Regions from separate parts of the Variovorax sp. DAIF25 genome, predicted to be linked through region 2. Evidence: predicted binding sites of a transcription regulator. Region 2 holds the regulator's gene; each other region holds the start of a gene.
The links. The regulator sigma-54, encoded in region 2, starts transcription at its own class of promoters, with help from an activator protein. The targets are predictions, from matches to a motif close to TGGCANGNAANCTGCTTT.
Positions count from the first base shown of each region.

Region 1: a site for sigma-54 is predicted at 5,209-5,226, ahead of R0232_RS42700 (BMP family protein). Genes of this name have one in related genera too.
Region 3: a site for sigma-54 is predicted at 2,382-2,399, ahead of atzF (allophanate hydrolase). Genes of this name have one in related genera too.
Region 4: a site for sigma-54 is predicted at 2,339-2,356, ahead of R0232_RS03005 (isopenicillin N synthase family dioxygenase). Genes of this name have one in related genera too.

Region 1 is NZ_CP136637.1:1,805,265-1,812,603, forward strand. It holds gene R0232_RS42675 (high-potential iron-sulfur protein) at 305-796, shown strand; gene R0232_RS42680 (gamma-glutamyltransferase family protein) at 823-2,358, opposite strand; gene R0232_RS42685 (TetR/AcrR family transcriptional regulator) at 2,443-3,108, opposite strand; gene R0232_RS42690 (amidase) at 3,105-4,274, opposite strand; gene R0232_RS42695 (cysteine hydrolase) at 4,310-5,107, opposite strand; gene R0232_RS42700 (BMP family protein) at 5,285-6,268, shown strand; gene R0232_RS42705 (ABC transporter ATP-binding protein) at 6,268-7,339, shown strand, end outside.
Region 2 is NZ_CP136636.1:751,957-759,295, forward strand. It holds gene R0232_RS03525 (thiol:disulfide interchange protein DsbA/DsbL) at 1-401, shown strand, start outside; gene lptA (lipopolysaccharide transport periplasmic protein LptA) at 616-1,338, shown strand; gene lptB (LPS export ABC transporter ATP-binding protein) at 1,335-2,129, shown strand; gene R0232_RS03540 (RNA polymerase factor sigma-54) at 2,160-3,749, shown strand; gene R0232_RS03545 (phospholipase D family protein) at 3,760-5,358, shown strand; gene R0232_RS03550 (LysE family translocator) at 5,368-6,012, opposite strand; gene R0232_RS03555 (YceI family protein) at 6,035-6,676, opposite strand; gene R0232_RS03560 (YceI family protein) at 6,709-7,293, opposite strand; gene R0232_RS03565 (cytochrome b) at 7,290-7,339, opposite strand, start outside.
Region 3 is NZ_CP136636.1:356,689-364,027, reverse strand. It holds gene R0232_RS01665 (ABC transporter substrate-binding protein) at 1-590, opposite strand, end outside; gene atzF (allophanate hydrolase) at 629-2,350, opposite strand; gene R0232_RS01655 (M48 family metallopeptidase) at 2,586-3,440, opposite strand; gene R0232_RS01650 (AmpG family muropeptide MFS transporter) at 3,512-4,957, shown strand; gene R0232_RS01645 (beta-ketoacyl-[acyl-carrier-protein] synthase family protein) at 5,085-6,290, shown strand; gene R0232_RS01640 (beta-ketoacyl synthase chain length factor) at 6,287-7,108, shown strand; gene R0232_RS01635 (NAD(P)/FAD-dependent oxidoreductase) at 7,123-7,339, shown strand, end outside.
Region 4 is NZ_CP136636.1:628,336-635,674, reverse strand. It holds gene rutD (pyrimidine utilization protein D) at 1-339, shown strand, start outside; gene R0232_RS03020 (malonic semialdehyde reductase) at 336-932, shown strand; gene rutF (NADH-dependent FMN reductase RutF) at 956-1,480, shown strand; gene rutR (HTH-type transcriptional regulator RutR) at 1,491-2,186, opposite strand; gene R0232_RS03005 (isopenicillin N synthase family dioxygenase) at 2,392-3,393, shown strand; gene R0232_RS03000 (VOC family protein) at 3,399-3,785, shown strand; gene R0232_RS02995 (BMP family ABC transporter substrate-binding protein) at 3,871-4,968, shown strand; gene R0232_RS02990 (ABC transporter ATP-binding protein) at 4,990-6,516, shown strand; gene R0232_RS02985 (ABC transporter permease) at 6,509-7,339, shown strand, end outside.

The DNA.
Region 1 (7,339 bases), on a different replicon from region 2:
GCAGGCTGCCGGAGCCCGTTGCGTCGGCAGCCGCTGCAGAACATCGCACAGGTAGACCCAAGGCTCGCGGCTGTACATGCTTGCTGACTGCACCAAGCTGATTTTCACAACCGTGCGTTGCTCGGCCAATTCGCCAACCACGAACATCCCGGCTCTGCGTACTAGTGCCAAGCCTCGATCATCGTGCTCATCGATGGTGAGCCAATCGGATGTTGCTGTCTTAGGCAACCGACCGGCAGTGGAGGTCAGCTGTTGATTTGCCATTCATCAGGCACACACTGAGCGGGGACTGAGATCGCCCGTCATGGACTGGCTGATCAAGCGCACCATGAAGGGCATCCGGCGCACCTTCGATGTGGTACCGCGTCGCGTGAAGGCGCTAGTGAAGGCAGACCTTCTGGAGATGTTGGTTCTGGTCAACCGACAGAAGCCCCTTGAACGCGGCGCGCGACCGGGCGTTGTTGTTGATCGGTGTTGCAGGGGCCTTGCGATGACATCCAGCCGCCGCATCTTCATCCTGACCCTCGCCGCGACGGGCGCTGCCGCCTGCGCCTCCGATGCGTTCGCGCAAGCCCAGCTCGACGAGAGAGAGCTGCAAGCCGTGGCGCTCGGCTATGTCGCAGATTCGGCCAGGGCCGATACGAAGAAATCCCCGAAGCAAGACAACGCCCAGCTGTGCAACGGCTGCGCACTGTGGCAATCGAAGCCGACCGACCCGCAGGGCAACTGCGCGCTGTTCTTCGGCAAGCAGGTTAACGCCAGGGGGTGGTGCAGCGCCTGGGCGAAGAAGGCCTGAGTGCCGGGCTGCCGGCAGCCCGGCACTCAAAGACCCAGTGCGACCCCATCACCGCGAGGGTCGTGCGCGCCCGCCAGGCTGCCGTCGGCTTCGAAGCGGATCACGCCGGGCAGCCCTGCCAGTGGGCTGTGCGCGGCGATGGGCGCGACCTCGTGGCCGCGCGCGGTCAACGATGCAATCACCTCGGGCCCCACGTCCTGCTCCAGCTTCAGGCTGTCGCGGCTGTCGGAGAAGGTCCGTCCGAGCAGGAAGCGCGGCCTTGCCAGTGCCTGCGCGGGGTCCAGGCCGAAGTCGATCAGGCGGGTGAGCAGCGCCACCAGGGTCTGCGGCTGCCCGTCCGCGCCCTGCGTGCCCAGCAGCAGCTCGGGCCGACCGTCGCGCATGAAGGCGACGGGGTTCAGCGTATGGAAGGGCCGCTTGCCGCCGCGCAGCCCGTTGGGATGGCTCGCATCGTGGTGGAAGGCCGCGCCGCGGTTGTGCCACAGCACACCGGTGTCGCCAGCCACGACACCGCTGCCCCAGTCGTAGTAGATGCTCTGGAGCACGCCCGCACCACGGCCCGAGGCGTCCGCGGCCGCGAAGAACACGGTGTCGCCGTGGCGGAATCGTTGGGGCCAGGGCATCGCCCGTGCGCCGGCTTGCGCCCGCGCCGCCTGCTGGTGGATGTAGGCGGCGTCGAGCAGCCGCTGCACGGGCACCTCGGTGAAATCGGGGTCGGCCAGGAAGCGGTCGCGGTCGACGAAGGCCAGCTTGATCGCCTCGACCATCCGGTGGAAGTGCTCGGCGCTGCCTTCGGCGATACCGGAGAAATCCTGCTCGCCGAGGATGCCCATGGCTTCCAGCGTGGCGAAGCCCTGCGTCGGCGGCGGCAGGCTCAGCAGCGTGCCGCCGCGGTAGGGCACGGCCAGCGGCGTCACTTCCCGAGCGCGGGTGCTGCGCATGTCGTCCAGCGTGAGCGGCGAACCCGCGGCCTGCAGGCCGGCCGCGAGGCGGTGCGCGACTTCGCCTTCGTAGAACTCGCGCGGGCCCTGCGCCGCGAGCCGCGACAGCGTGTGCGCCAGCCCGGGCTGGTGCTGGTGCGAAGGCCCGACGGGAAACGCCGCGTCGAAGCCGTGCCAGTGCTGCGCCTCCGCGGCCCGCATCTCGTGCCAGAAGCGCTGCGAGGCCGACACAGCGAAGCCCTCCTGCGCATGCTCGATCGCGCGAGACAGCAGCGACGCCCAGCGCTGGCGGCCCTGCCAGTCGCGCGCCGAGATGTCGAAGGCCCGGGCCCAACTGTCCACCGCCGCGGCCGTGGTCAATGCCGACGCGCCGCCGCGCAGCGGGACTGGCCCCGACAGCGGCGGGAGCGCTGCGGCGGCCTGCCCGACGCCGGAGATGCCGCGCACCGGCGCACCGGGCTGCGCGATGAGCCAGAAACCGTCGCCTCCGAGCCCGGTGAAGTGCGGGCACACGACGCACAGCACGGCCGCCATGGCGATGGCGGCCTCGATGGCATTGCCGCCATCGGCCAGCACCTCCAGGCCCGCCGCACTGGCCAGCGGATGGGGGCTCGTCACCATGCCTCGCCGGGAGGTGGCCGAAGCAGGTGCGGCGGGCTGGTGTGTGGGCTCAGCGGACATGGAAGCAGTCATGCGGACGTTCGTTCATGGCGCCTGCGTCAGGAAGGCCGCCACCATCTGGCGGGTCATCTTCTGGTGCGCCTTCTGCCAGGCCGCGGCCTGCAGGTCCTTGTTGAAGATGCGTGACAGCGTGAACGCATGGGCGCGGCCGTAGTACGACAGGCTCACCATCGCCACGTACAGGTGCAGCGCATCGATGCCACTGCGCACGACGCCTGCCGCCACCCCGCGCACCAGCAGGCGGCGGATCAGCGCGATCACCGGCGATGACATCTCTGGGATCCGGTTCGAGCGCGCGAGATGCCGCGCCTCGTTGAGGTTCTCGAAGGCCAGCAGCTTGCGCAGCCGCGGGTGCGTCGCGAAGTGGTGGTCCACGAAATCGGCGATGTGCAGCAGGCCGGTCAGCGGCTCCTCGGCCTCCGGGTCCAGCCGGAGTTCTTCGTGCCGCAGGTCGGCCATCACCGCCTCGAGCACGGCGACGTACAGGTCGTCCTTGCTCCCGAAGTAGTGGTACAGCATGCGGATGTTCGTGCCGGCGAGCCGTGCGATGCGTTCGGTGCGCGCGCCGCTGTAGCCCTCGTTCGAGAACTCGTCGATCGCCGCTTCCAGGAGCTTCGCGCGCGTGAGTGCGGCGTCGCGCCGCGCGATCGTCTCCTGGGCCGGCGCCTGCCGTGGGGAAAGTTTGCTCATCGTGTGGATGGGAATGCAGGCGCTAGTGTCGCGGCAAGTTCGAGCAGCCGTTCGTCATTGCCCCTGGCCGAGATGAAGGATGCGTAAGGCGGCAGGCCCTCGGCAGCCGGCAGCGGAAACACCACCTGCGGCAGCCCCGCATGGCCGGCCACCGCGCCGAGCGCCAGTGCGCGCTCGTAGAAGGCGCCGCGCTGAGCCGCATCGGCGCGGCGCGACAGCGCGAAGCAGGGTGCGACGGGAATCAGCCACGCCTCGTCGGGGCCCATCCTCTGCGTCAGCCGCGCGGCGGCCTGCGCGCGCCATTCGCTCCAGCGCGTTCCCTGTGCGGCATCGAGCGCCAGCGCCGCCTCGAAGCGCGGCGCGATGGCGGCACCGAAGCGCGGCCGCTGTCGCCGGATCCACGGGCCGACGTGAGCCTGGATCTCCAGGCCCTGGAGCACGGCATAGGCTTCGAACCAGTCGCGCCAGTCGCTGCCGCCATAGGCGCTGCGCTCGCTGTCGATGCGCATCAGGCGGGCCCACGCGGCCAGCGGCTCGCGCACCGCGGGCTCCGCCAGCGCCAGCGCGTCCGTGGCCACGCACAGGCGCAGGGGCGGCGCGGGCCGGTCGCTGCCGATGCGGGCTTCGGTGCCGAGCAGCGCATGCCCGGCGCGGCGCAGCAGGTCGGCATCGCGCGCGAACCACCCCACCGTGTCGTAGCTCGGTGCGAAGGGCAGGACCCCGTCGAGCGGGATCCGGCCGTGCGTGGGCCGCATCGCGGCTACCCCGCAGAACGCCGCCGGTACGCGCACCGAGCCGCCCGTGTCGGTGCCCAGCGCCAGGTCGACCTCCGCCCATGCGACCGCGGCGGCGCTGCCGCTGGACGACCCACCGGGCAGCCGATCGGGGTCGCGCGGATGGCGCGGCGCGCCGTAGTGGGCGTTCTCGCCCTCCAGGCTGAAGGCGAGTTCGTCGCTGATCGTCTTGCCGACGACCCGCGCGCCTGCGTCACGCAGCGCGGCCACGCAGGGCGCGTCGTGCACGGCCGGCGCGTGGCTGGCGGCCCAGTCCGGGTTACCGCCGCCGGTAACGGCGCCTGCGATGTCGATGAGGTCCTTCACGCCCAGGCGCACCCCGTTCAGCGCGCCGACGCCGGTGGCGGGCCGCTCGCAGCGGGGGCCGGGCATCCAGCCGCCCGATCCGTGCGCTGTCTCCGTGTGCATCAGGCGGGCAGCGCCGCGAGCACGGCGGCCGAGTCGGTCACGAAGCCGAAGCACTTCTTGACGTTCCAGATCGTCGCCTCGGTGCAGAAGTCCGGCGAGCTCGTGGCGCAGCAGTCGCTTAGCATCACGCAGCCGTAGCCCAGGAAGTTGGCGTCGGTGAGCGTGTGCAGCACGCACTGGTCGGTGTTGCAGCCCGCGAAGAGGATGCTGCGCACCCCGAGGTTGCGCAGGATGCTGTCCAGCGGCGTGTCCCAGAAGCCGCTGATGCGGTGCTTGTCGACCAGAAAGTCGCCTTCGTGCGGTGCGAGCTCGTCCACGATGGCCGCGGCCCACGAGTCCTTCTGCAGCACGTGGCCCTTGCCGCCGGGCAGCGGGTCGCCCAGGCCGACGCCCGTGCCGCTGTTCTTGTACAGATGGATCTGGTTGGGTGGCATGTTGGCCAGGTCCGGGCGGTTGCCCCAGTTGACCCAGACGACCGGCACGCCGGCGCGGCGCAGCCCGGGCAGCAGCTTCTGCAGCGGGGCGATCGGCGTGCGGTCCGCCGCATAGTTGCCGCCGATGTGGTCGACCCATCCGCCCTCGGTGCAGAAGTCGTTCTGCAGGTCGATGATGACGATGGCCGTGCGGCGCAGGTCGAGCACCACGTTCTGCGGCTGCGCCTGCACCCGAGCGCGCAGCGGCGCGGGCGGCTCCACGGACATATCGACCTCGCGCTCGCTGGCGACCCAGTAGTACTGCTGGCCCAGGCCCAGGGCGCCGTCGGGCCGGGCATCGGGAAGATAGGGGTGGCGTTTCATCAAAGGCTCCGGTGGTGTGCGGGCGAAGGGCGCATCGCCGCAGGCTGGTGCATTCGTTGCGGTAGCCGCACCGATATGCGGCAAAAAGTCGGCGAATTCACTGGCACTGTTATTGCGATGCGTTGTCGGTAAGTAATTGATTAGTTACTTAACCCTCCAACTAGCGAAAGGCATGCCATGCAGATTCCGTCTCCCTCCCGCCGCGCCGCCGTCCTCGCAGGCGTCAGCGCCTTCACCGCCCTCGTGCTGAGCCTGCCGGCCTCGGCCGCGGATCCGCTCGCGGTCGGCATCCTCATTCCCGGGTCCAAGTCGGACAAGGGATGGATGGAGTCCGGCTACGACGGACTCGTGGCCGCACAGAAGGAGTACGGCGCCAGGATCAAGGTGCAGATGATCGAGAACATCAACTACGCCGACATGGAGCAGGCGCTGACCAACCTGGCCAGCAAGAACGCGCTCGTGATCGGCGTCGGCGGCCAGACCCAGGCCGCCGTGCTCAAGGTGGCCAAGCGCTTCCCCAAGACGCACTTCTCGATCGTCGGCGGCAACAAGGCCGAGGAGACGGCCAACGTGGCCGGCTACGACGTGAAGCAGGCCGAGATCGCCTTCGTCGCGGGCGCCGCCGCCGCGATGCTCTCGAAGAACGGGGCCGTGAGCTACGTGGGCGGCATGGAGATCCCTTCCATCGTCAACGCCGGCAAGGAGTTCGGCAACGGCGCCAAGTACATCAAGCCCGGCATCAAGTACTTCGAGAACTACACCGGCGACTTCGACAACGTGGCCAAGGCCAAGGAAGCCACGCTGGCGGCCATCGCGCAGGGCGCCGACGTGCACTATCACATCCTGAACCTCGGCCTGCGCGGCATGGAGCAGGCGGCCAAGGAGAAGGGCACGAAGATCATCGGCAGCTACACCAACCGCTGCGGCACCGATCCGCTCTATCCCGCCTACAGCATCACCGGCGTCGGCTATCAGGTGCAGTACGCCATCAAGGAGGCCGTCGGCGGTACCTGGAAGGCCGGCTACAAGCCCTTCGGACTGGCCATGGGGCCGAACGCATCGGACATGGTCATCTGCGGGGCGACCGACGAACAGAAGGCCAAGCTCGAGCAGATCAAGAAGGACATCCTGTCCGGCAAGATCAAGGTGCTGGAGGGCTGATGCGCGAGCGCCACGCCATCGGCCTCGGTGAGGGCATCGGCGACGGCGGCCCGGGGTTCGCCGCAACGCCGGCCGCCGCGCCGCTGCTGAAGCTGGAGGGGCTGTCCAAGCGCTTCGGCGCGCTGCAGGCGCTGCAGGACGTCTCGCTGGCGCTCCATCCCGGCGAGGTCCACTGCCTGCTGGGCGAGAACGGCGCCGGCAAGTCCACGCTGTGCAATCTCGTCTTCGGCGTGCACGTCGCGGACGCGGGCCAGATGACGCTGGCCGGCGAGGCGTTTCGCCCGCGCTCGCCGGCGGATGCCCTTTCTCACGGCATCGCGATGGTCCACCAGCATTTCAGCCTCGTGCCCGACATGACGGTGCTCGACAACCTGCTGCTCGGCCAGATGCGCGGCGTGCTAGACCGCAAGGCCGGCGCGGCGCGTATCGCCGCGATGCGGGAGCGCTACGGGCTCGCGCTCGATCCGCATGCGAAGGTGCAGGACCTGTCGGTGGGCGAGCGCCAGCGCGTGGAAATCGTGAAGTGCCTGGTGCGCGAGCCGCGCCTGCTGGTGCTCGACGAACCCACCGCCGTGTTGCTGCCGCAGGAGATCGAGGCATTGCTCTCGGTGTGTACGCGCGTGGCGCAGCAGGGCTGCGGCGTGGTGCTGGTCACCCACAAGCTGGCCGAGATCCAGCGCGTTGCGCGGCGTGCGACCGTCCTGCGCGGCGGCCGAGTGGTGGCGCGCTCGGACGCGCCCGCACAGGATATCGACGCGCTGGTGCGCGCGATGATCCAGCGCGACCTGCAGGCGCCTGCCGCTGCGCCGGTACGGGCGTCTCGTGCGTCCCGGCCGGCACCGGGCAGCCCGACGCGCGAGGCAGCGCTGCTGGCCGACGGCCTCACCGTGCGCGACGTCGATGGCGTGGTGCGCCTGGACAACTTCACCCTGGTGGTGGAGCCGGGCGAGATCGTGGCCATCGCCGGCGTCGAGGGCAATGGCCAGAGCGAGCTGGGCGCGGTGCTTTCGGGAATGCTGCGTCCCACCGAGGGGCGCTATTTCGTCTGCGGCGAGGACATGACGCGCGCCA
Region 2 (7,339 bases):
TGGTGCTGCGCCGCGTGCCGGTGCCCTTCGTGGGCAACGACGTCGAAGCCAAGCAGCGCCTGTACTACGCGCTCGAGGCGCTGGGCAAGGTCGACGAGTACCAGCCCAAGGTCTTCAACGCGATCCACGCCCAGCGCCAGAACGTGAACGGCGACGCCAACATCGTGGCCTGGGCCGAGAAGAACGGCCTGGACGGCGCGAAGTTCAAGGAGCTGTTCACCTCCTTCGGCGTGGCGAGCAAGGCCAAGCGCGCCTCGCAGCTGACCGAGGCCTACAAGGTGGCCGGCGTGCCCGCGCTGGCCGTGGCCGGCCGCTGGTACGTGGACGGCGAGCTCGCCGGCAACATGAACAAGGCGCTGGCCGTGACCAACTACCTGATCGGCGAAGCCCGCAAGGGTTGAGACCGGTCTCGCGGCCCTGGCCGCTCCGCCGCCGGGAGGCCGGAATCCCATCGAGGGTTCCGGGGCGGCCGGGCCGTCATCCGGCCGGTCGGCAGAACGCGGGGCGATCCCGCGGGGTGCCGTGCCCGGGTTCGCCGCCCCGGGGCTTTTTCATCCGCGCGCATGGGTCTGGCGCGATGGGCCGCATACAATGCAGAGCAAGTTTCGTGCCTCTATGACATCGCACTCTCACCCCACCTCCTCCCTTCGCCGCACCGGTCGCCTCGTGCTGGCCGCGCTGCTGCTGGCCGGCTCCGCCGCCGCCGCCCTGGCCGAAACGGCCGACCGGACCAAGCCGATGAACATCGAATCCGATTCGATGCGCTACGACGATCTCAAGCAGACCAGCGTCTTCACCGGCAACGTGGTGGTCACCAAGGGCACCATCATCATCCGCGGCGCGCGCATCGACGTGCGCCAGGACCCCGAGGGCTACCAGTACGGCGTGGTCACCGCGGCGCCCGGCAAGCTCGCCTATTACAAGCAGAAGCGCAACGGCAACGGCGACGAGTGGATCGAGGGCGAGTCCGAGGTCATCGAGTACGACAGCCGCGCCGACAACGTCAAGTTCATCCGCCGCGCCGTCATGCGCCGCCTGGTCGGCGCCACGCCCAACGACGAGAGCAGCGGCGCGCTGATCGTCTACGACCAGAGCAACGACACCTACACCGTCAACGGCTCGACCGTGCCGCCCAACGCCGGCGTGTCGGCGCCGGGCGGCGGTGGCCGCGTCAAGGCCATCCTCACGCCGAAGTCGGCCGCGCCCGCCGCACCGGGTGCGCCCGGCGCCTCGGCCCCGGCCACGCGCCGTCCCGCGGCCCCGGCGCCCACGCCGGCACCGGGCGCCGGACTGCGCTCCACCACCACGCTGAGCGGCGAAGGGGAAGAACGCAAGTGATCGAAGCCGCCGGAACCCAGGAAGCCAACGGCGTGCCGGGCAGCCGCCTCGTCGCGCGCGGCCTGCAGAAGAGCTATGGCAGCCGCAAGGTGGTCAAGGACGTCTCGCTCGACGTGCAGAAGGGCGAAGTGGTCGGACTGCTCGGCCCCAACGGCGCCGGCAAGACCACCTCGTTCTACATGATCGTCGGGCTGGTGCGCGCCGACGCGGGCGAGATCTCCATCGACGGCGAGCCGATCGCCCACATGCCGATCCACCGCCGCGCGCGCATGGGCCTGAGCTACCTGCCGCAGGAAGCCTCGATCTTCCGCAAGCTCACGGTCGAGGAGAACGTGCGCGCGGTGCTCGAGCTGCAGCGCGAGCCCGATGCCAACGGCCGGCCGCAGGCGCTGTCGAAGCAGCGCATGGAAGAGCGCCTGTCGGAGCTGCTGGCCGACCTGCGCGTCGACCACCTGCGCGATTCGCCCGCGCTCGCGCTGTCGGGCGGCGAACGCCGCCGCGTCGAGATCGCGCGCGCGCTGGCCACCCAGCCGCGCTTCATCCTGCTCGACGAGCCCTTCGCCGGCATCGACCCGATCGCGGTGATCGAGATCCAGCGCATCATCAGCTTCCTGAAGGAACGCGGCATCGGCGTGCTGATCACCGACCACAACGTGCGCGAGACGCTGGGCATCTGCGACCACGCCTTCATCATCAGCGACGGCCATGTGCTGGCACAGGGCACGCCCTCGGAGATCGTCGACAACGCCGAAGTGCGCCGGGTCTACCTGGGCGAGCACTTCCGCATGTGATGACCCTCGTGCAAGTCATTTCCTGAGGGCATGAAACAAGGCTTGTCGCTGCGCGTTTCGCAGCATCTCGCGCTGACGCCTCAGCTGCAGCAGTCGATCCGGCTGCTGCAGCTCTCCACGCTCGAACTGAGCCAGGAGGTCGAGCAGATGCTCGACGAGAACCCCTTCCTCGAGCGCACCGCCGAGGAAGCCGCGCGCGAGGAGTTCGGCCTCGACGCCGCCGACACGCCCGCGCCGCGCGAGGACACCGAGCGCGAAGCCGAGAGCGACTACGCGAGCGCCGCGCCTTCGACCTCGACCACGTCCACCGAGACCGCCTCGTCGTCCGAGGCCGAGCCGGCCCTCGACTCGCCCGAGCGCGAGCCCGACTGGGAAGGCGACGGCACCGTCGACATGGCGCCCGACGACAGCGAATGGGGCAGCGACGCGCCCGCGCGCAACAACAGCAGCACCGGCGACGACGAGCGCGCCGATGCCACCGAGCTCGCGCGCAGCCAGGAATCGCTGCAGTCCTTCCTGCACCGCCAGGCGCTGAGCCTGCGGCTCAACGAGAACGACAGCGCCGCGCTGCGCTTTTTGATCGAGTCGCTCAACGACGACGGCTACCTCGAGGATTCGCTGCCGGCGCTGGCCTCGGGCCTCGCGGGCGACGACAACGACCAGTTCGACGAACTGGTGCACCACTTCCAGGTCGCGCTGGGCTTGCTGCAGAGCCTGGAGCCCGCGGGCGTGGGCGCGCGCGACCTCGGCGAATGCCTCGCGATCCAGCTGCGCGCGCTGGCCGACGAAGACGAAACCGAGGACGAGGAGCTGGTGCGCAAGACCGCGCTCGCCATCTGCAAGCAGCCGATGGAGCTGCTCGCGCGGCGCGACTTCAAGCGCCTCGCCACGCTCACGCGTACCAACGAGGAACTGGTGCGCTCGGCGCTGCAGGTCATCGCGCGGCTCGAACCCAAGCCGGGCCGCCGCTTCGTCGATGTCGAGCGCAACATCGTCATTCCCGACGTGATCGTCACCAAGACCGGCCGCGGCACCAACGTGAAGTTCCGCGTCATGCTCAACCCCGAGGTGATGCCGCGGCTGCGCGTGCACGACATCTATGCCGGCGCGCTCAAGTCGCACAAGGGCGAGGGCAGCCAGGCGCTGTCGCAGCGGCTGCAGGAGGCGCGCTGGTTCATCAAGAACATCCAGCAGCGCTTCGACACCATCCTGCGCGTGAGCAACGCCATCGTCGAGCGGCAGAAGAGCTACTTCGTGCACGGCGAGCTCGCGATGCGCCCGCTGGTGCTGCGCGAGATCGCCGACGAGCTCGGGCTGCACGAATCCACCATCTCGCGCGTGACCACCGCGAAGTACATGTCCACGCCCTTCGGCACGGTCGAGCTCAAGTACTTCTTCGGCTCGGCGCTGGGCACCGAGACCGGCGGCAATGCCTCGAGCACCGCGGTGCGCGCGCTGATCAAGCAGTTCGTCGGTTCGGAGAGCGTGAAGAAGCCGCTGTCGGACAGCCAGATCTCCGAGATGCTCAAGGAGCAGGGCATCGAGTGCGCGCGCCGCACCGTCGCCAAGTACCGCGAGGCGCTGCGCATCGCGCCCGCCAACCTGCGCAAGGCCCTGTAGAAAGCCGCCGATGGCCCGACGCCTGCTGTCGCGCTGTGGGCCCTGGGTGTTCGCCATCGCGGCCGCGCTGTTGGCCGCCGGTTGCGCCTCGCTGCCCGACGAGGCCCCGCGCACGCCCACCAAGGCCATCGCCGTGTCGAAGGACACTGCGCTCGGGCGCATCGCGCTGGCCGCACAGCCCGACCCCGACCTCAGCGGCTTTCGCCTCATGCCCGGCGGCGACTTCGCCTTCGACACCCGCATCCAGCTCGCGCGCCGCGCCCAGCGCACGCTCGACGTCCAGTACTACCAGATCGAGAACGACGAGACCGGCCGCTACCTGCTGCGCACCCTGCGCGATGCCGCGCAGCGCGGCGTGCGGGTGCGCGTGCTGATGGACGACCTCTACACCGCGGGCGAGGACGAGCTGCTGCGCGGCTTCGCGGCCACGCCCAATGTCGAGCTGCGCCTGTTCAACCCCTTCCCGGCCGGCCGCGGCAGCCTGCTCGCGCGCTTCACCGCCTCGCTGTTCGACTTCAGCCGCGTCAACCGGCGCATGCACAACAAGCTGTTCATCGCCGACGGCGCGATGGCCGTGGCGGGCGGGCGCAACATCGGCAACCAGTACTTCCGGCGCACCGCGGGCGAGAACTTCATCGACCTCGACACCTTCGTGACGGGCGCGCTGATCCCGCGCCTGGGCAGCCTGTTCGACCAGTACTGGAACAGCCCCTACGTGCGGCCCGTCGAGTCGGTGGTGGCGAGCACGCTGCCGAACGACGAACTGCAGCGCCGCTTCGAGGCCGCCACCGGCCCCGACACCACGCCGCCGCCGCCGAAGCCCGCGCCCAACGACCTGCTGGGCTACGGCCCGATCGCCGAGGACCTCGACGCCGGCCGGCTCGGCCTGATCTGGACCACGGCCGAGGCCTACGCCGATTCGCCCGACCGCGTGATCGGCAAGACCGCCTCGTACGGCGGCGTGCCGCTGCTCGACGTCGACAGCGTGCGCTACAACGTGGTCGAGCAGATGCGCCGCGCGCGCAGCGAGGTCACCATCGTCTCGCCCTACCTGATCCCGGGCGCCGCGGGGCTCGAGGTGATGAACGAGATCCGCCGGCGCCAGGTGAAGATCAGCGTGGTGACCAACTCGCTCGCCGCCACCGACGAGCCGCTGGTGCACACCGCCTACCGCCGCTACCGGCCCGAGATGCTGCGCCTGGGCGCCGAGCTCTACGAACTCAGCACCAACCGCACCCGCCGCAGCGTGCGGCTGGGCCTGTTCGGCACCTCGGTCGGCCGGCTGCATGCCAAGTCGGCGGTGATCGACCAGCGCATCCTGTTCGTCGGCTCGATGAATTTCGACCCGCGATCCGAGGTCCACAACACCGAGATCGGCCTGTTCATCCGCAGCCCCGAGATGGCGCAGCAGGCGCTGAAGCTGCTCGAGGTGCTCAAGCAGCAGGGCGCCTACAGGCTGCGCTTCGCCGAAGGCAGCGACTCGCGCCTGGAGTGGATCAGCGAGGAGGCCGGCAAGACCACGGTGCTGAGCGAGGAGCCCGACTCGGGCTTCTGGGATCGCACCATGCTCGAACTGCTGGCGCCGCTGACGCCGGAGAGCCTGCTCTAGGAATCGGCCTCAGGTCCCGCGCACCGCCGACCACACCAGCCGCAGCCCCAGCAGCCCCATCACGCCGCCGGCCGCGCGGTCGATCCAGGTCTTGTAGCGCAGGTAGGCCGAACGCGGCGCCGCCGACGACAGCGCGAGCGCGACGATGGCGTACCAGCCGGTCTCGATGCAGAAGATCACGGCCGGCACCGCGAGCGCCAGCACCAGCGGCACCTCGCGCGGCAGGAAGGCCGCGAAGATGCTCGCGTAGACCACGGCCGTCTTCGGGTTGCTGACCTGCGTGGCCAGCCCGAGCAGGAAGGTGCGCTTGCCGCGGCCGCCCGATGCGGCGGGCGTGCCCGCCTCCGGCGCCATCGCGAGCGGCTGCCGCGCGCCGCGCCAGATGCGGATGCCCAGGTAGACCAGGTAGGCGCCGCCGAAGCCCTTGATCGCGAGGTAGAGCGCCGGCACCGCGAGGAACGCGGCCTGCAGCCCCGCGAGCGCCGCGATCGCGAACACCAGCCCGCCCGCGCCCATGCCGAGCGCGGCCGCGAGGCCGTCGGCGCGCGAGGCCACGGCCGTGCGCGCCACCATCACGAAGCTCGGGCCCGGGCTCATCGCGCCCACGGCCATGGCGCCGGCGATGCCGAGCAGGGAAAGGGTGGTGTCGATCATCGGAGGGGCTCTCTTTCGAAATTCATTGCTGCACGTTCACCGCCTCGACCTGCACCAGCAGCTTCACCTTGTTCTCGAAGCCGAAGTTCAGCCCCCAGGTGATGCCCCAGTCGCTGCGCTCGACGGTGGTCTCGAAGTCGCCGCCGCAGACCTGGCGGTTGATCAGCGGGCTCAGGTAGCAGTTGAAGCGCACGGCCTTGAGGGTGACGGGCCTGGTCTGGCCCATCAGCGTGAGCGTGCCGGGCACCTCGGCCACCTTGTCGCCGCTGAAGGCGATGCGCTCGGCGACGAAGCGGCCGGTGGGGAATTCGGCGACGTTGAAGAAGTCCTTGCTCTGCACGTGCCGGTTCAGCAGGTCGACGCCGGTGTTGATCGAGCTGATGTCCATCGTGATGTCGACCTTGCCGCTGGTGCCGGCGGCATCGATCTGCACCGAGCCGTCCTTGGTGCTGAAGCGGCCGCGGTTGGTGGTGGTGCCGTAGTGGCCCATCTCGTACATGACGAAGGTGTGGGTCGGGTCGACCACGTAGCTGGCGCCCTTGACCGGGCCGCCCGCGGGCTTGGCCGCGACGGCCGGGGCGGTGTATTCCTGCGCGGCGACGAGGCCGGACGCGGCGAGCGCGAAGCCCAGCAGGGCGGCGGAAAGCAGTGTCTTGTTCTTCATGGCGGGTGCTGCGTGCGGGGGAGTGTGTGGGGTCAGGGCGCGCCGAGGCCGTCGACGACGAGCTTGAAGCGCACCTGCACGTCGTTGGCGATCACCGAGGTGTCGGTCCATTCGCCGTCGCCGACCTTGTAGTCGATGCGCTGCAGCACGAAGCTGCCGCTGGCCACCGACTGGCCGTTAGCGGCCGGCGCGATCGTCACGGGCACGGTCAGCGGCCTGGCGATGCCCTTGAGCGTGAGCTTGCCGGCCATCTCGAAGCGGCCGTCGCCGAGCGCCTTGATGGACGTGGTCTGGAAGCCGGCCTGCGGGAAATGCGCGGCATCGAACCATGGCGCCTTGGGCAGCTCGGCATCGGTCATCGGGATGCCGAAGGCCGCGCTCGCGGTGTCGATCTGCAGCGCCACGCTGCCGCCCTCGGGCTTCTTCGGGTCGAAGGCGATGCGCGCGTCGAACTTCTTGAACGAACCCTCGACCGGCACGCCCATCTGCTTGCTCACGAACACGATCTGGCTTTTCTCGGGCACCAGCCGCGCGGGCGGTGGCTCGGCATGGGCCGCCGGAAGGAGGAGCGTGGCGAGCGCCAGCGCGCCGTGCCAGCGGTGAAGAAGCGAAGTCATGCGTTGGGTTTCCTGGAAGTCGACGACGGCCCGGGCCACATGCGCC
Region 3 (7,339 bases), 400 kb from region 2:
AGCGTGTAGCAGGCATCGACCTGCCCCGCCACCAGCGCGGCCACGTGCTGGCCGATCGGCAGCTCGCTGACCGACACGCCCTTGGCGCCCGCGCGCTCGAGCATGGTCTTGCACAGCGTGACGTTCTGGATGCCCGGGCCCGAGGCCACCTTCTTGCCCGCGAGCTCGGCCATGGCCTTGATCGGGCTGTCCTTGGCGACGATGAACTCGTCGAGCACGAACTTCGCGTTGCTCGGGTTGGTGCAGAAGATCTTGAACAGGCCCGGCTGCGCGATCTCGCCGATCGCGAGGTTGGCCGAGCCGGTGCCGTTGGCGCTGCCGTCGCAGCGGCCCGCGAGCATGGCTTCCATCACCTGCTGCGCGCCCGCGAACTTCTGCGGTTCCACGTCGAGCCCCGCTTCCTTGAAGAATCCGCGCTCGACCGCCGCGAAGAAGGGCAGGCCCGCGGCCACCGGCCAGAAGCCGACGCGGATCTTCGGTGCCGCCTGGGCGCGCACGATCGCCGGCGCGGCGAGCACCGCGAGGCCGGCGGCGCCGGCCTGCAGCACCTGTCGGCGCGAGGCGGTGGAAGGAAGGTCGGAGATGGACATGGAAGACTCCTCGGTCGGGGTTCGAAGACAACAGGGATTCAGGCGGCGCGGCTCGCGAGATAGGCGCGCCAGCCGCCATGGCGCGTGACCTCTTCGGCGCCGGCCAGCGCATGGCCCTCGCAGATGAAGCCGTGCACCCAGCGGCCGTCGGCCAGCTCGACGCTGCCCAGGCCCAGCGGCGCGGGGATCAGCGCGAGGAAGCCGCCGACCTCGGCCAGCGGCAGGTCCCACACCTCGAGCGCGATCGCGGCGCCGCCCTCGGCGCTGCGCTGCAGGCCGGGCTTGGGCGGCACGGTGCCGGGCAGCGCGTACAGGCGGTAGCGCGGCGCGGTCTGGATCGCTTCGCGCAGCACGGCGCCGCGCTCGGTGAGCTGGCCGTTGAGCGGCATGCCGCTGAGGTGTGCGCCGACCACCGCGATCGGCAGCGTCGCGGCCGGCACTGGTGCGAGGCCACGGATCGGCCGCGGCGCGGGCAGCGGCTCGCCGGTCGCGCCCTGCGCGAGGCCGGTGGCATGGTGGTAGCGCTGGCCCAGCTCGGCCAGCGCGAGGTCGCTGCCGCAGCGGCCGATCAGCGTGATGCCGAAGGGCAGGCCGTCGGACCGCAGGCTGCTGGGCACCGAGAGCGCGGCGTAGTCGAGCAGGTTGACGAAGTTGGTGTAGGCGCCGAGGTTGCGATTGAGCGCCACCGGGTCGGCGCGCATCGCGTCGCGCGTGTAGTGCGTGGGCGCGGTGGGCACCAGCAGCACATCGATGTCGCGCCACATCGGCTCGGCCTGCTGCGCGAGCGCGCGCAGCCGGGTCTGGGCCTCGAACACGTCGGCCGCGTTGTAGCCGCGGCCCTGCGCGAGGATGCCGCGCACGGGCTCGACCACCTCGGCCTCGTGGCGGTCGAAGAAGGCGCGCACCGCGGCATAGCGCTCGGCCACCAGCGCGCTGTCGTAGAGCAGCGCGGCGGCCTCGGCCAGCGGCGCGAAGGGCACGGTGACGGCCGTGCCGCCCAGCGCCTCGAGGCGGCGGCGCGCATCGGCGAAGGCGGCCTCGGCGAGCGTGTCGCCGAAGAAGGCGAGGCGGTCGGGCACGCCGAAGCGGAAGGCGGCGGGGAAGGGTTCGACATCGAGCGCGATGTCGCGCGAATAGGGATCGCGCGCATCGAAGCCGAGCGCGGCCTGCAGCACCTCGGCCGCGAGCGCGACGGTGCGCGCGAAGATCGAGACGCAGTCGACGCTCTGCGCGGCCGGCACCACGCCGGCGGTGCTCAGCAGCCCGCGCGAGGGCTTGAGGCCGACGATGTTGTTGAGGCCCGCGGGCACGCGGCCCGAGCCGGCCGTGTCGGTGCCGAGCGCGAAGTCGGCCTCGCCGGTGGCGACCACGCGCGCCGAGCCCGAACTCGAGCCGCCGGACACGTAGCGTGCATCGAAGGCATTGCCGACCTCGCCATAGGGCGAGCGCGTGCCGTTGAGGCCGCAGGCGAACTGGTCGAGGTTGGTCTTGCCGAGCAGCGACGCACCGGCGTCGAGCAGCCGCTGCACCACGGCCGCATGGGCGGCCGGCAGGCGCTCGAAGGCCGGGCAGGCGGCGGTGGTGGGCACGCCGGCGACGTCGATGTTGTCCTTGACGGCGAAGCGCAGGCCCGCGAGCGGGGCGGGGGTGGCGGTGGAAGCGGGCGTGGCTTCCCGCGTGTCGTCGTTCTCGCGCGTCAGCGGCTGCGCGAAACGCAGGATCCACGCTGCGGCGGCCGGGTCTTTCTCGTCATGCACCATGATCAGGCATCCAAACTTGTGTACAAGTCGAGATGCAAGCGGCGTGCCAGCGCGCACGGGCCGCTGCCGACGCGCCTACGGCATCAGCTGCTCAGGTATTTATGTATGGCTCCCTCCCCCGCTGGGGGAGGGTTGGGGTGGGGGCACCGGGCCTTGCAACAGCGCAGACCGCATCCACCGCCCGGAGCCCCCATCCCGGCCTTCCCCCAGAGGGGGAAGGAGGAAGACAGGGCGCTCAGCTCTTCTTGGCGTCCCGGTACAGGTTCTCCACCTTCGGCAGATTCGCCTGCAGCTTCGCGATCCGGTCCGGCCCGCTCGGGTGGGTGGAGAGGAAGCTCAGCCCGCCCTGGTTCTTCGAGGCCGTGGCCATCTTGTTCCACAGCGAGACCGAGGCCTTCGGGTCGTAGCCGGCGCGCGCCGCGAGCTCCAGGCCGACGAGATCGGCCTCGGTCTCGTCGCCGCGGCTGAACTTGAGCGTGAGCAGCTGGGTGCCCGCGCGCGCGGCGAGGTCGCCGACCTGCCCCAGGCCGAGCAGCTGCGCACCGATCGAGAGCGCGGCGCCGGTGCCCGCGCTCTTGGCCATGCGGGCGCGCGCATGCTCGCGCAGCGCATGGGCCATCTCGTGGCCCATCACCATCGCGACCTCGTCGTCGGTGAGCTTGAGCTGGTCGAGGATGCCGGTGAAGAAGGCGATCTTGCCGCCCGGCAGGCAGAAGGCGTTGATCTGCTTGCTGCCGATCAGGTTGACCTCCCACTTCCATTGCCGCGCGCGGCTGTTCCAGGGCGTGGCGAAAGGGATCAGCCGGTTGGCGATGGCGCGCAGCCGCTGCAGCTGCGGATTGCCGTCGCCCGCGAGCGCGTTCTTGGCGCGCGCCTGCTCCAGCAGCTCGCCGTACTGCTGGCCGCCCGCGGCCTCGATGCGGTCGGCCGGCACGAGGTTGCGCGCGACCGAGGCATTGCCGACGTCGACCTGCGCGAGCGCCGGCCCGCTCAATGCCGCGCCGGCCGCGGCCAGCAGGAAGGCGCGCCGCGGCTGCCAGGGGGAAGCGGCGGAGCCGACTGGAACGGAGCGATCGCAGCGTGTGCACATATGGGGCCGGATGATAGGAACAAATGAAGACGCCTTGGTGGATGACCCGGCGGCCGGCAGGCGCGGCGCTCATGGACAATCGCCCCCACATGTCTTCCGTCCCGCCCGCCGAATCCACCGCCGCCGGTTCGCCGCCCTGGCGCGACGCCCTGAAGGTCTACCTCGAACCCGCCACCTTGCGCATGCTGGCGCTGGGCTTCTCGGCCGGGCTGCCGCTGCTGCTGGTGCTGGGCACGCTGAGCTTCCGGCTGCGCGAGGCCGGCATCGACCGCGCCACCATCGGCTACCTGAGCTGGGTCGGCCTGGCCTACGGCTTCAAATGGGTCTGGGCGCCGCTGGTCGACCGGCTGCCGCTGCCGCCGCTGACCACGCTGCTCGGGCGCCGGCGCGGCTGGCTGCTGCTGGCGCAGGGGATGGTGATCGCGGGGCTGGTCGGCATGGCGGTCAACGATCCGCGCCAGGGGCTCACGCCGATGATCTGGTGCGCGCTGCTGGTGGCCTTCGGCTCGGCCACGCAGGACATCGCGCTCGACGCCTTCCGTATCGAGTCGGCCGAAACCCGCAAGCAGGCGGCGCTGGCCGCGGCCTACCAGACCGGCTACCGGCTCGCGATGATCTGGGCCGGGGCGGGGGTGCTGTGGGTGGCCAACGTCGCCGAAGGCCCGGTGGCCGACTCCGTCGCCGCCAGTTGCCGGGCCGCCAGCGGCGCGGTGGCCGGCACCATCGCCCAGGCCGCCAGTGCCGCCGGCACGTATGCGCAGGGCGCCTGGCGCACCGCCTATCTGGTCATGGCCGGATCGATGGCCATCGGCGTGCTGACGGTGCTGTTTTCGCCCGAACCCGTGCGGCGCGAGTTGCCCAGGGCGCGAGGCGCCGCCGAATGGCTTCGCAGCGCGCTGATCGAACCCTTTGCCGACTTCATCCGCCGCTACCGCTGGCACGCGGCGCTGATCCTGGCGCTGATCGCCGTCTACCGGATCAGCGACGTAGTCATGGGCATCATGGCCAACCCGTTTTACGTCGACATGTGCTTCACCAAGAACGAAGTGGCGACGATCAGCAAGTCCTTCGGCGTCGCCATGACGCTGGTGGGTGCCTTCATCGGCGGGGTGCTGTCGATGCGCCTGGGCGTGATGCGGGTGCTGATGCTTGGCGCGGTGCTCAGCGCCGCCAGCAACCTGCTCTATGCCTGGCTGGCAACGCGCGGGCACGACACCACGGCGCTGATCGCCGTGGTCTCGGCCGACAACCTCGCGGGCGGCATCGCATCGGCGGCCTTCATCGCCTACCTCTCGAGCCTCACCAACATCAGCTACTCGGCCACGCAGTACGCGCTGTTCAGCTCGCTGATGCTGCTGCTGCCGAAGTTCATCGCCGGCTACTCGGGCGTGTTCGTCGACGCCTACGGCTACAGCACCTTCTTCTATGCGACCGCCCTGCTCGGCGTGCCGGTGCTGGTGCTGGTGGCGCTGGCCTCGCGCACGCTGGCCGTGGGTCCGGACAGCGGGAAATCCTGACCCGGCCCCATAGGAAACCGCCGACACGGCCCCACCCCCGCAACTGGTAGGCTTTGCGCTGCTTTCCCCAGACCCGACCACAAGAACTACTCCTCCAACCGCGTCACCGCCCAGCCACGCCCACACCGTGCCCGCCCGCATTCCCCCCCTCCAGATCAGCGCCTACACGGCCACCTCGGCCGTCGGCGTCGGCAAGGAGCCGCTTGCCGAAGCGCTCGAACATTCGCGCAGCGGCCTGCGCGCCAACGACTTCGGCCCCGCGCCGCTGCCGACCTGGATCGGCCGCGTCGACGGCCTCGAAGAGATCCGCCTGCCCAACGCCCTCGCGCACTGGGACTGCCGCAACAACCGGCTGGCCTGGCTCGGCCTGCAGGCCGACGGCTTCCTCAAGGCCGTGGCCGCGGCGCGCCGGCGCCATGGCGCGGCGCGCATCGCGCTGATCCTCGGCACCTCGACCTCGAGCATCGGTGAGGCCGAGCTTGCTTATACCCAACTCGACGCCAGCGGCGCCTTTCCGCCCGCACAGCGACGCCCCAAGGTGCACACGCCGCATTCGCTCGCGATGTTCGTGCAGGAAGTGCTGGGCCTCGAGGGGCCGAGCGAGACCATCTCCACCGCCTGCTCGTCGAGCGCCAAGGTGTTCGCCTCGGCCGAGCGGCTGATCCGCCTGGGCCTGGTCGACGCGGCCGTGGTCGGCGGCGTCGACACGCTGTGCGGCAGCGTGCTGTTCGGCTTCAACTCGCTCGAGCTGGTGTCGGGCGGGCCCTGCCGGCCCTTCGATCCGGACCGCGACGGCATCAGCCTGGGCGAGGCCGCGGGCTTCGCGCTGCTCGAGCGCGCCGACGCCGCTTCCGCCACCGGGCTGCAACTGCTGGGCTACGGCGAGGCCAGCGACGCGCACCACATGTCGACGCCGCATCCCGAGGGCCTGGGCGCCGAGCGCGCGCTCGACGAGGCACTGGCGCGCGCCGGCCTCGCGCCCGAGGCGATCGACTACATCAACATGCACGGCACCGCGAGCCAGAAGAATGACGAGGTCGAGGGCGCGCTGGTGGCGCGGCGCTTCCCGGCGCGCACGCATGCGAGCTCGACCAAGGGCTTCACGGGCCACACGCTGGGCGCCGCGGGCATCGTCGAGGCGGTGATCAGCCTGCTGGCGATCGAGCGCGGCCTGATGCCGGGCACGGTCAACTCGGCCGCGCTGGACCCGGGCTTCGGCCCGCAGATCCGGCTCGCGCCGGCGCGCGGCGAGGTGCGCTACGCGCTCTCCAATTCCTTCGGCTTCGGCGGCAACAACTGCGCACTGGTGTTCGGCAAGGCGATGGGCGCATGAGCACGACACCGACGATCTACATCGAGGGGCCCGCCTTCTGGGCCCCCACCCTGCCCGGCTGGGAGGCCGCGCGCGCGGCCTTCCGCGGCGAGGGCGCGCTCACCGATCCGCCCGCGAAGCGCCCGGCGCCGCAGGTGCTGGCCCCGGCCGAGCGCCGCCGCGCGCCCGACACCGTGGCGCTGGCGCTCGAGGTGGCGGCCGCCGCCATCGCCGGCTCGGGCCGGCAGGCCGCCGACCTGCCCTGCGTGTTCGTCTCGGCGCACGGCGACCTGTCGATCAACGACTACATGTGCAGCACGCTCGCCACCGATCCGTCGGTGCTGTCGCCCACGCGCTTCCACAACTCGGTGCACAACGCCGCCGTGGGCTACTGGACCATCGGCACCGGCTGCATGGCCGCGAGCAATTCGATCTCGGCCTACGACAGCAGCTTCGGCGCGGCCCTGCTCGAGGCCGCGGCGCAGTGCGCGGCCGACCGCGAGGCGGTGCTGCTGGTGGGCTACGACGCGCCCGCCTCCGGCCCGCTGGCGGCCGTGACGGGCAGCCAGGGCCAGCTCGCGCTGGCGCTGGTGCTGGCGCCCGAGCCCACCGAACGCACGGTGGCGGCGCTCGACTGGTCGCTGGCCAGCGACGGCGCGGCCGGAACGGCGCCCACGTCCGACGCGGCGAAAACGCTCGCGCAGGTCAACCCGATGGCGCAGGCGCTCGGGCTGTTCGAGGCGCTGGCGCGGCTCGACGGCCGCACCGATGCGCCGGTGACGCTGCCGCTGTCCCCCACCCTCTCGCTGAGACTGCTGCTGCGGCCCGGCGGGCACTGACGGAAAACCCCCGAATGAAGCCGACCGCCCCTCGTTACGACGCAGTGATCATGGGTGGCGGTCTGGCAGGGCTCACGCTCGCGCTGCAGCTGCGCCAGCGCTTCGACGACCTCTCGGTGCTGGTGCTCGAGCGCCGCGCGCACCCGGTGCCGCATGCGGCGCACAAGGTGGGCGAATCGTCGGTCGAGATCGGCGCCCACTACTTCGACACCGTGCTGGGCCTGAAGCCGC
Region 4 (7,339 bases), 120 kb from region 2:
GCCGCCGAGCATGCGCAGCGCGTGGCCGACGAGGTCGACCATGCCTTCGCGCACTTTCCGGGCGAGGCCAACATGCGCGCGCGCATCGGCGCGCTGCGCGCCTTCGACATCGCCGCGCGCCTCGGCGAGATCGCCGCGCCCGCGCTGATCGCGGCCGCCAAGGACGACGTGCTCGTGCCCTGGACCTGCTCGCAGCACCTGGCCGACGGCCTGCACGACGTCACGCTCGACTTCGTCGCGCACGGCGGCCATGCCCACAGCGTGACCGAGGCCGAGGCCTTCAACCGCGGCCTGCTCGATTTCCTCTCGCGGGTCGCCGCACCCGCCGCCATCGCATGACCACTTCCACTTCGCTCGACGACGCGGCGCTCGCGCTGCTCTTCACCGCCGCGCGCAGCCACAACGGCTGGACCGCCGAACCGGTGTCCGATGCGCAGCTGCGCCAGCTGCACGCGCTCGCCAGCCTCGGCCCGACCTCGGCCAACTGCTCGCCCGCGCGCTTCGTGTTCGTGCGCACGCCCGAGGGCAAGGCACGGCTCGCGCCCGCGCTCTCCAAGGGCAACCTCGAGAAGACGATGAGCGCGCCCGTCACCGTCATCGCCGCCTGGGACCGCAGGTTCTACGACCGGTTGCCCACGCTGTTCCCGCATGCCGATGCGCGCAGCTGGTTCACCGGCAGCCCCGAGGCCGCGCACGAGACGGCCTTCCGCAACGCCAGCCTGCAGGCCGGCTACCTGCTGCTGGCGGCGCGCGCGCTCGGGCTCGACGCGGGCCCGATGTCGGGCTTCGACAAGACCAAGGTCGACGCCGCCTTCTTCGAGGGCAGCGACTGGACCGTCAACTTCCTCATCAACCTCGGCCACGGCGACGCGTCGAAGCTGTTCGGGCGCCTGCCGCGCCTGGGCTTCGACGAGGCCTGCGTGCTGGCCTGAAAGCACCCGGCATGCAACACGCCATGGCCTCCATTTCGACGCCCGCCGGGTTGCCGCCCGGCCTGCAGAAAAGCGACTATCGCAACGCGATGGCGCGACTGGGCGCGGCCGTCAACATCATCACCACCGACGGTCCCGCGGGCCGCGCCGGCTTCACGGCCTCGGCCGTCTGCAGCGTGACCGACGAGCCGCCGACCCTGCTCGTGTGCCTCAACCGCTCGGCCTCGGTGTACCCGGCCTTCAAGGCCAATGGCGTGCTGTGCGTGAACGTGCTCGCCGCGGGCCACCAGTCGCTGTCCGCGCTGTTCGGCGGCCGCACGCCGATGGACGAGCGCTTCGCCGCCGGCCGCTGGCGCCGCGATGCCACCGGCTCGCCGATGCTCGAGGACGCGGCCGTCTCCTTCGACTGCCGCGTGATGCACGCCACCAGCGCGGGCACGCACGACGTGCTGTTCTGCGAAGCCGTGGCCATCGCCCTCGGCGGCGCGGCGCAGGGGCTGATCTACTTCGATCGGCGCTATCACGAGATCGCGGCGCCGCCGCACTGAAGCCGCGAACTCAACGCGGCTCGATGCCCTGCAGCACGATGCGCTGCACGTTCTCCACGGTGCGCTCGAAGAAGCCCTCGTCTTCCAGCGTGTGGCCCGACAGCGCCTGCACCTGCACGCCGAAGTCGGCGTAGTGCTGCGTGATCGCCCACAGCGCGAAGATCAGGTGCGGCGGATCGACCGGCGCGAGCTTGCCGGCCTCGACCCAGGCGCGGATCACTTCGGATTTCTTCTCCACCAGCGTGCGCAGCTCGCGATCGAGCTCGTCGCGCAGCAGCGGCGCGCCCTGGATCATCTCGAGGCAGAACAGGCGCGAGGCATCGGGCCGGTCGCGCGAGATCACGAGCTTGCGGCGGATGTAGTCGCCGATCGCCTCGCGCGGATCCTGCTCGGCGCTGAAGCCGCGCAGCGGCTCGAGCCACAGCGCGAGCAGGTCGCGCAGCACGTTGACGTAGAGCTCCTCCTTGTTCGCGAAGTAGTAGAGCAGGTTGCTCTTCGACACGTCGGCGCGCGCGGCCACCTGGTCGATCGAGGTGCCGTGCAGCCCGAAGCGCGAGAACAGCCCGAGCGCCGCACCCAGGATCGCGCTGCGCTTGTTCTCGATCTGGCGCAGCCGCCGGTTCACCGCCGACGCGCTGCGCACGGCGGGCTTGCGGCTCGGCTTCTCGCTGTGGCTGGCCGCGGCCAGCGCCTTGGTCTTCGGCATCTTCCCTCGCTCTTTCTGTCTTCGTCGGTCGTTGGTTCGGAACGCGCACCACTGTAAGGCCGCGTGCATCGCACCGCGCCGCGCCGGTGTTCCGAAGGCCTCGCGGCGCACCATGCTGACGCGACGAAAGCGATTTGTCCATTTGGTCCAACTGGCACAGACGTTGCATGGCGAAAGGCATGCCAAGCCCATGGAGCCATTCGCCATGACCCTGCTGTCCGTTCCCATCATCGATCTCGCGCCGTACTTCGCCGGCACCGCCGAAGGCAAGGCCGAGGTCGCGCACAAAGTCGACGAAGCCTGCCGCAGCATCGGCTTCCTCGTGATCACCAACCACGGCATCGCACCCGAGCTGATCGAACGCGTGGCCTCGCTGTCGCGGCGCTTCTTCGAACTGCCCCTGACCGAGAAGCGCAAGGTCGACCGCCCGCGCGAGGACGCGGTGCGCGGCTACAGCGCGGTCGGCGAGGAAGGCCTGTCGTACAGCCTCGAGGAGGCGGCACCGGGCGACCTCAAGGAGTCGTTCTCGATCGGCCCCTCGAACGTGCCCGACGACGACTACCACCGCGGTGCCGCGGCCGGTCCGCACTTCGAGCCCAACAGCTGGCCGCCGATCGAGGGCTTCCGCGAAGCCTACGAGGGCTACTTCGAGGCGATGAGCGATCTCTCGCGCTCGCTGATGCGCGTGTTCGCGCTCGGCCTCGCGCTGCCCGAGCGCTTCTTCGACGACAAGATCGACCGCCACATCAGCATGTTCCGCGTGCTGAGCTATCCGCCGCAGCGCGAGCAGCCGCTGCCGGGCCAGTTGCGCGCGGGCGCGCACAGCGACTACGGCAGCCTCACGATCGTGCTGCCCGACGACAAGGGCCTGCAGGTGTTCAACAAGGCCGGCCAGTGGGTCGACGTGCCGCAGGTCGAGGACGGCCTGGTCGTCAACATCGCCGACCTGATGATGCAGTGGACCAACGACCAATGGGTGTCGACGCTGCACCGCGTGATCAACCCGCCCTTCGAGGTGGCGAGCACCAACCGCCGGCAGTCGCTGGTGTTCTTCCACCAGCCCAACTACGACGCGATGGTCGAGTGCCTGCCGAGCTGCCTCGCGCCCGGCGAACAGCCGAAGTACGCGCCGATCTCCTCGGGCGACCACCTGACCTCGAAGTTCGTCAAGCAGACGACCTTCGGCGGCACCAAGGTGACGGCGTAGAGCACATGGCCCACCTGTCCTACGTCAACGTCTTCGCGAAGGACGTGGTCGCGCTCAGCGGCTTCTACCAGCGCGTGTTCGGCTTCCCCGAGGTCGAGGCGATCCGCTCGCCGATCTTCCGCGGCCTCGACACCGGCAAGTCGAGCCTGGGCTTCAACGCGCTCGATGCCTACGAACTGCTGCAGCTCGCCGAGTTCTCCGACACGCGCGGCGTGAAGTTCCTGCTCAACATCGACGTCGACAGCCAGGACGAGGTCGACCGGATGGTGCCGATCGCGCTCGAGGCCGGCGCCACGCTCGTCAAGCCGCCCTACCGCACCTACTACGACTGGTACCAGTCGGTGCTGCTCGATCCCGAGGGCAACGTGTTCCGCATCAACTTCATGCTGTGACGCGCCCGCGGCCCCCTCGCGCCTGCTCGCTCTCCTTCTTCTTTCTCCGGCCCCTTCCGCCATGCCTCTCTCGAAAGGTTGCTCCATGCCGCGCATTCCCGTTTCCTGCCTCGCCCTGACCTTCGCGGCGGGCGCAGCGTCCCTCGCGGCGCTGCCCGCGGCCGCCGCCGACGGCTTCACGCTCAAGGACAAGCCCAAGATCGCGATGCTCTACTTCGGCCCCAAGAACGACGGCGGCTGGACCCAGGCCTTCGACGAGGCGCGCGTGAAGATCGAGAAGGAACTCGGCCAGAAGATCCAGTTCGTCGAGAACGTGCCCGAGGACGCATCGGCCATCAAGCCCGCGGCCGAGAAGTTCATCCAGCGCGGCGCCAACATCGTCATCGGCACGGCCTTCGGCTACTCCGACAGCTTCAAGGACCTGGCCGCCAAGTACCCCGACGTCGCCTTCCTCAACGGCTCGGGCACCACCAACGGCCGCAATCTCGAATCCTTCTACGGCCGCACCTACGAGAGCCAGTACCTGTGCGGCATGGCCGCGGGCGCGGCCTCCAGGAGCGGCAAGCTCGGCTTCGTCGCCGCCAATCCCTTCGGCGTGGTGAACTGGACCATCAACGCCTTCGCGCTCGGCGCGCAGAAGATGAACCCCAACGCCACCGTCAACGTGATCTACACCGGCGCGTGGAACGACCCCGTGAAGGAACGCGCCGCCGCTGCCGCGCTGATCGACCAGGGCGCCGACGTGATCGGCCAGCACGTCGACAGCCCCACGCCGCAGATCGTCGCGCAGGAGCGTGGCGTCTACGGCACCGGCCACCACCGCGACCTGCGCCAGTTCGCGCCCAAGGCCACGCTGTGCTCCTCGGTCTGGGTGTGGGACCGCTTCCTGACGCCCGAGCTCAAGAAGATCATGGCCGGCAACTGGAAGCCCGCCGAGTACGGCGCCTTCATTTCGATGAAGGACGGCGGCACCGACATCGCGGGCTTCGGCCCGGCCGTGCCCAAGGACAAGGCCGCGCTGATCACGGCCGAGCGCGACGCGCTCATGAAGGGCAAGCAGATCTACGCCGGCCCGCTGGCCGACCGCGACGGCAAGGAGCGCGTGGCCAAGGGCGCCGTGCTGTCCGATGCCGACCTCTGGAAGATGGACTGGTTCGTCAAGGGCGTGGTCACGCAGAAGTAGGCCGCGAGGAGTTCCGCCCCCATGCCCAACGCGCTCGAACTCACCGGCATCCGCAAATCCTTCGACGGCTTCGCGGCGCTGACCGACGCGCACTTCGCCGCGCGCTGGGGCGAGGTGCATGCGCTGCTCGGCGAGAACGGCGCGGGCAAGTCCTCGCTGATGAACATCGCGGCCGGCCTCTATGCGCCCGAGGCGGGCCAGCTGCTGGTCGACGACAACGCGGTGCGCTTCGCCGGCCCGCGCGATGCGGCGCGCCAGCGCATCGGCATGGTCCACCAGCATTTCAAGCTGGTGCGGCCCTTCACCGTGGCGCAGAACATCCTGCTGACCGCGCCGCCTTCGGCCGAGTTCCGAAGCCATGGCGAGCGGCTGCGCGACATCGCGCGCGACATCCGCAACAAGGCCTCGGCGCTGGGCTTCGACATCGACCCGATGCGCCGCGTCGACACGCTCTCGATCGCCGAGCAGCAGCGCGTGGAGATCCTCAAGGTGCTGCTCGCGGGCGCGCGCATCCTGATCCTCGACGAGCCCACCGCCGTGCTGACCGACCAGGAGGCCGCGCGGCTGCTGCAGACCGTGCAGGGGCTCGCGCGCGGCGGCGCCGCGGTGGTGCTGGTCACGCACAAGATGGCCGACGTGAAGACCTATGCCGACCGCGTGACCGTGATGCGTGGCGGGCGCACCGTGGCCACGCTGCGCCCGCAGGATGCGTCGGTCGCCGAGCTCGTGAAGCTCACGGTGGGCGAAGCGGTCGCCGCCTCGGCCTTCCGGCCCGCGCCCTCGGCGCGCGGCGCAGTGCGCCTGTCGGTGCGTGGCCTGCGCACCCCCGCTTCGCCCGAGGGACGCCGCGTGCTCGACGGCGTCGACCTCGAACTGCACGCGGGCGAGATCTACGGCCTGGCCGGCGTCGGCGGCAACGGCCAGGGCGAGCTGGCCGGCGCGATCCTCGGCCTGCCGGGCGAAGCCGTCGAGGGCGAGATCCGGCTCGAAGGCCATGGCGACCTGAAGGCGATGGCCGCTTCGGCGCGTCGCGGGCTCGGCATCGCGGCGATCCCAGCCGACCGCTACGGGCTCGCGCTCGCGGGCGGGCTGTCGGTAGCCGAGAACTACGCCATCGGCCGCGTGCACACCGGTCGCTACGGTCCGGTGTGGCGGCTGCGGCGCGGTCGCATCCAGGCCGACACGCAGGAGGCGGTGCGCGCCTTCGACGTGCAGGGCGTGCGCTCGGTGGCGCAGAAGGCCGCGCTGCTGTCGGGCGGCAATGCGCAGAAGCTGGTGCTGGCGCGCGAGTTCGGCAAGTCGCCCACCTTGGTGCTCGCGCACAGCCCGAGCCGCGGGCTCGACGTGCGCGCCAGCGCCGAGGTGCATGCGCGGCTGCGCGCCGCGCGCGACGGCGGCGCCGCGGTGCTGCTGATCAGCGAGGACCTCGACGAGGTGCTGCAGCTGGCCGACCGCGTGGGCGTGATGACGCGCGGCCGCATCGCGGGCGAGTTCGCGCAGCCGGCCGACCGCCAGGCCATCGGACAGGCGATGGTGGACCATGGCTGAAGCCGCGCTCGCCCCCGACACCGCGCGCGGCACGGCACCGCATCGCGTGCAGCCGCTGGCACGCCGCCGCTACGCGCTCGAGATCCGCCAGCACATGGCCTGGCGCTGGCAGGCGCTGATCCTCGCGGCCGCGCTGGCCGCCGGCTTCGCGATCTCGGCCGCGATCCTCGTGGCCGCGGGCGTGCCGGCCGACGAGCTCGCCAACGAGTTCGTGACCCAGACCTTCCTCGACGGCCAGAACTTCCGCGCCGTGCTGTTCCAGGCCGCGCCGATGATCCTGGTCGGCCTCGCGGGCTCGCTGGCCTTTCGCGCGCGCTTCTGGAACCTCGGGCTCGAGGGCCAGATGATCTGGGGCGCCATCGGCGCGACCGCCGTCTCGATCTGGCAGCTCGGCCCCGAGCCGCTGCGCCTGCCGCTGATGTTCGCGGCCGCCATCGGCTGCGGCCTGCTGTGGGTGCTCGGGCCCGCCTGGCTCAAGCTCAGGCTGGGCGTGAACGAGATCATCTCGACCTTGATGCTCAACTACATGGCGGCCAACTTCCTGCTGCACCTGGTCTACGGTGCCTGGAAGGATCCGAAGGACAGCTTCCCCTACTCGCCGCAGTTCCGCGCCTTCGAGCGGCTGCCCGAACTCGGGGCCGGCATCGGCAGCGCGATCCTGCTCGCGGGCATCGTCGCGCTGCTGGCCTGGTGGCTGGTGGGCGTGAGCCGCGCGGGCCTGTACCTGCGCTTCGTCGATGCCAACCCGCGCGTGGCGCATGCCAACGGCGTGCCGGTGCGGCGCACGATCTACGGCGCGGTGCTGCTGTCGGGCGCGATGGCC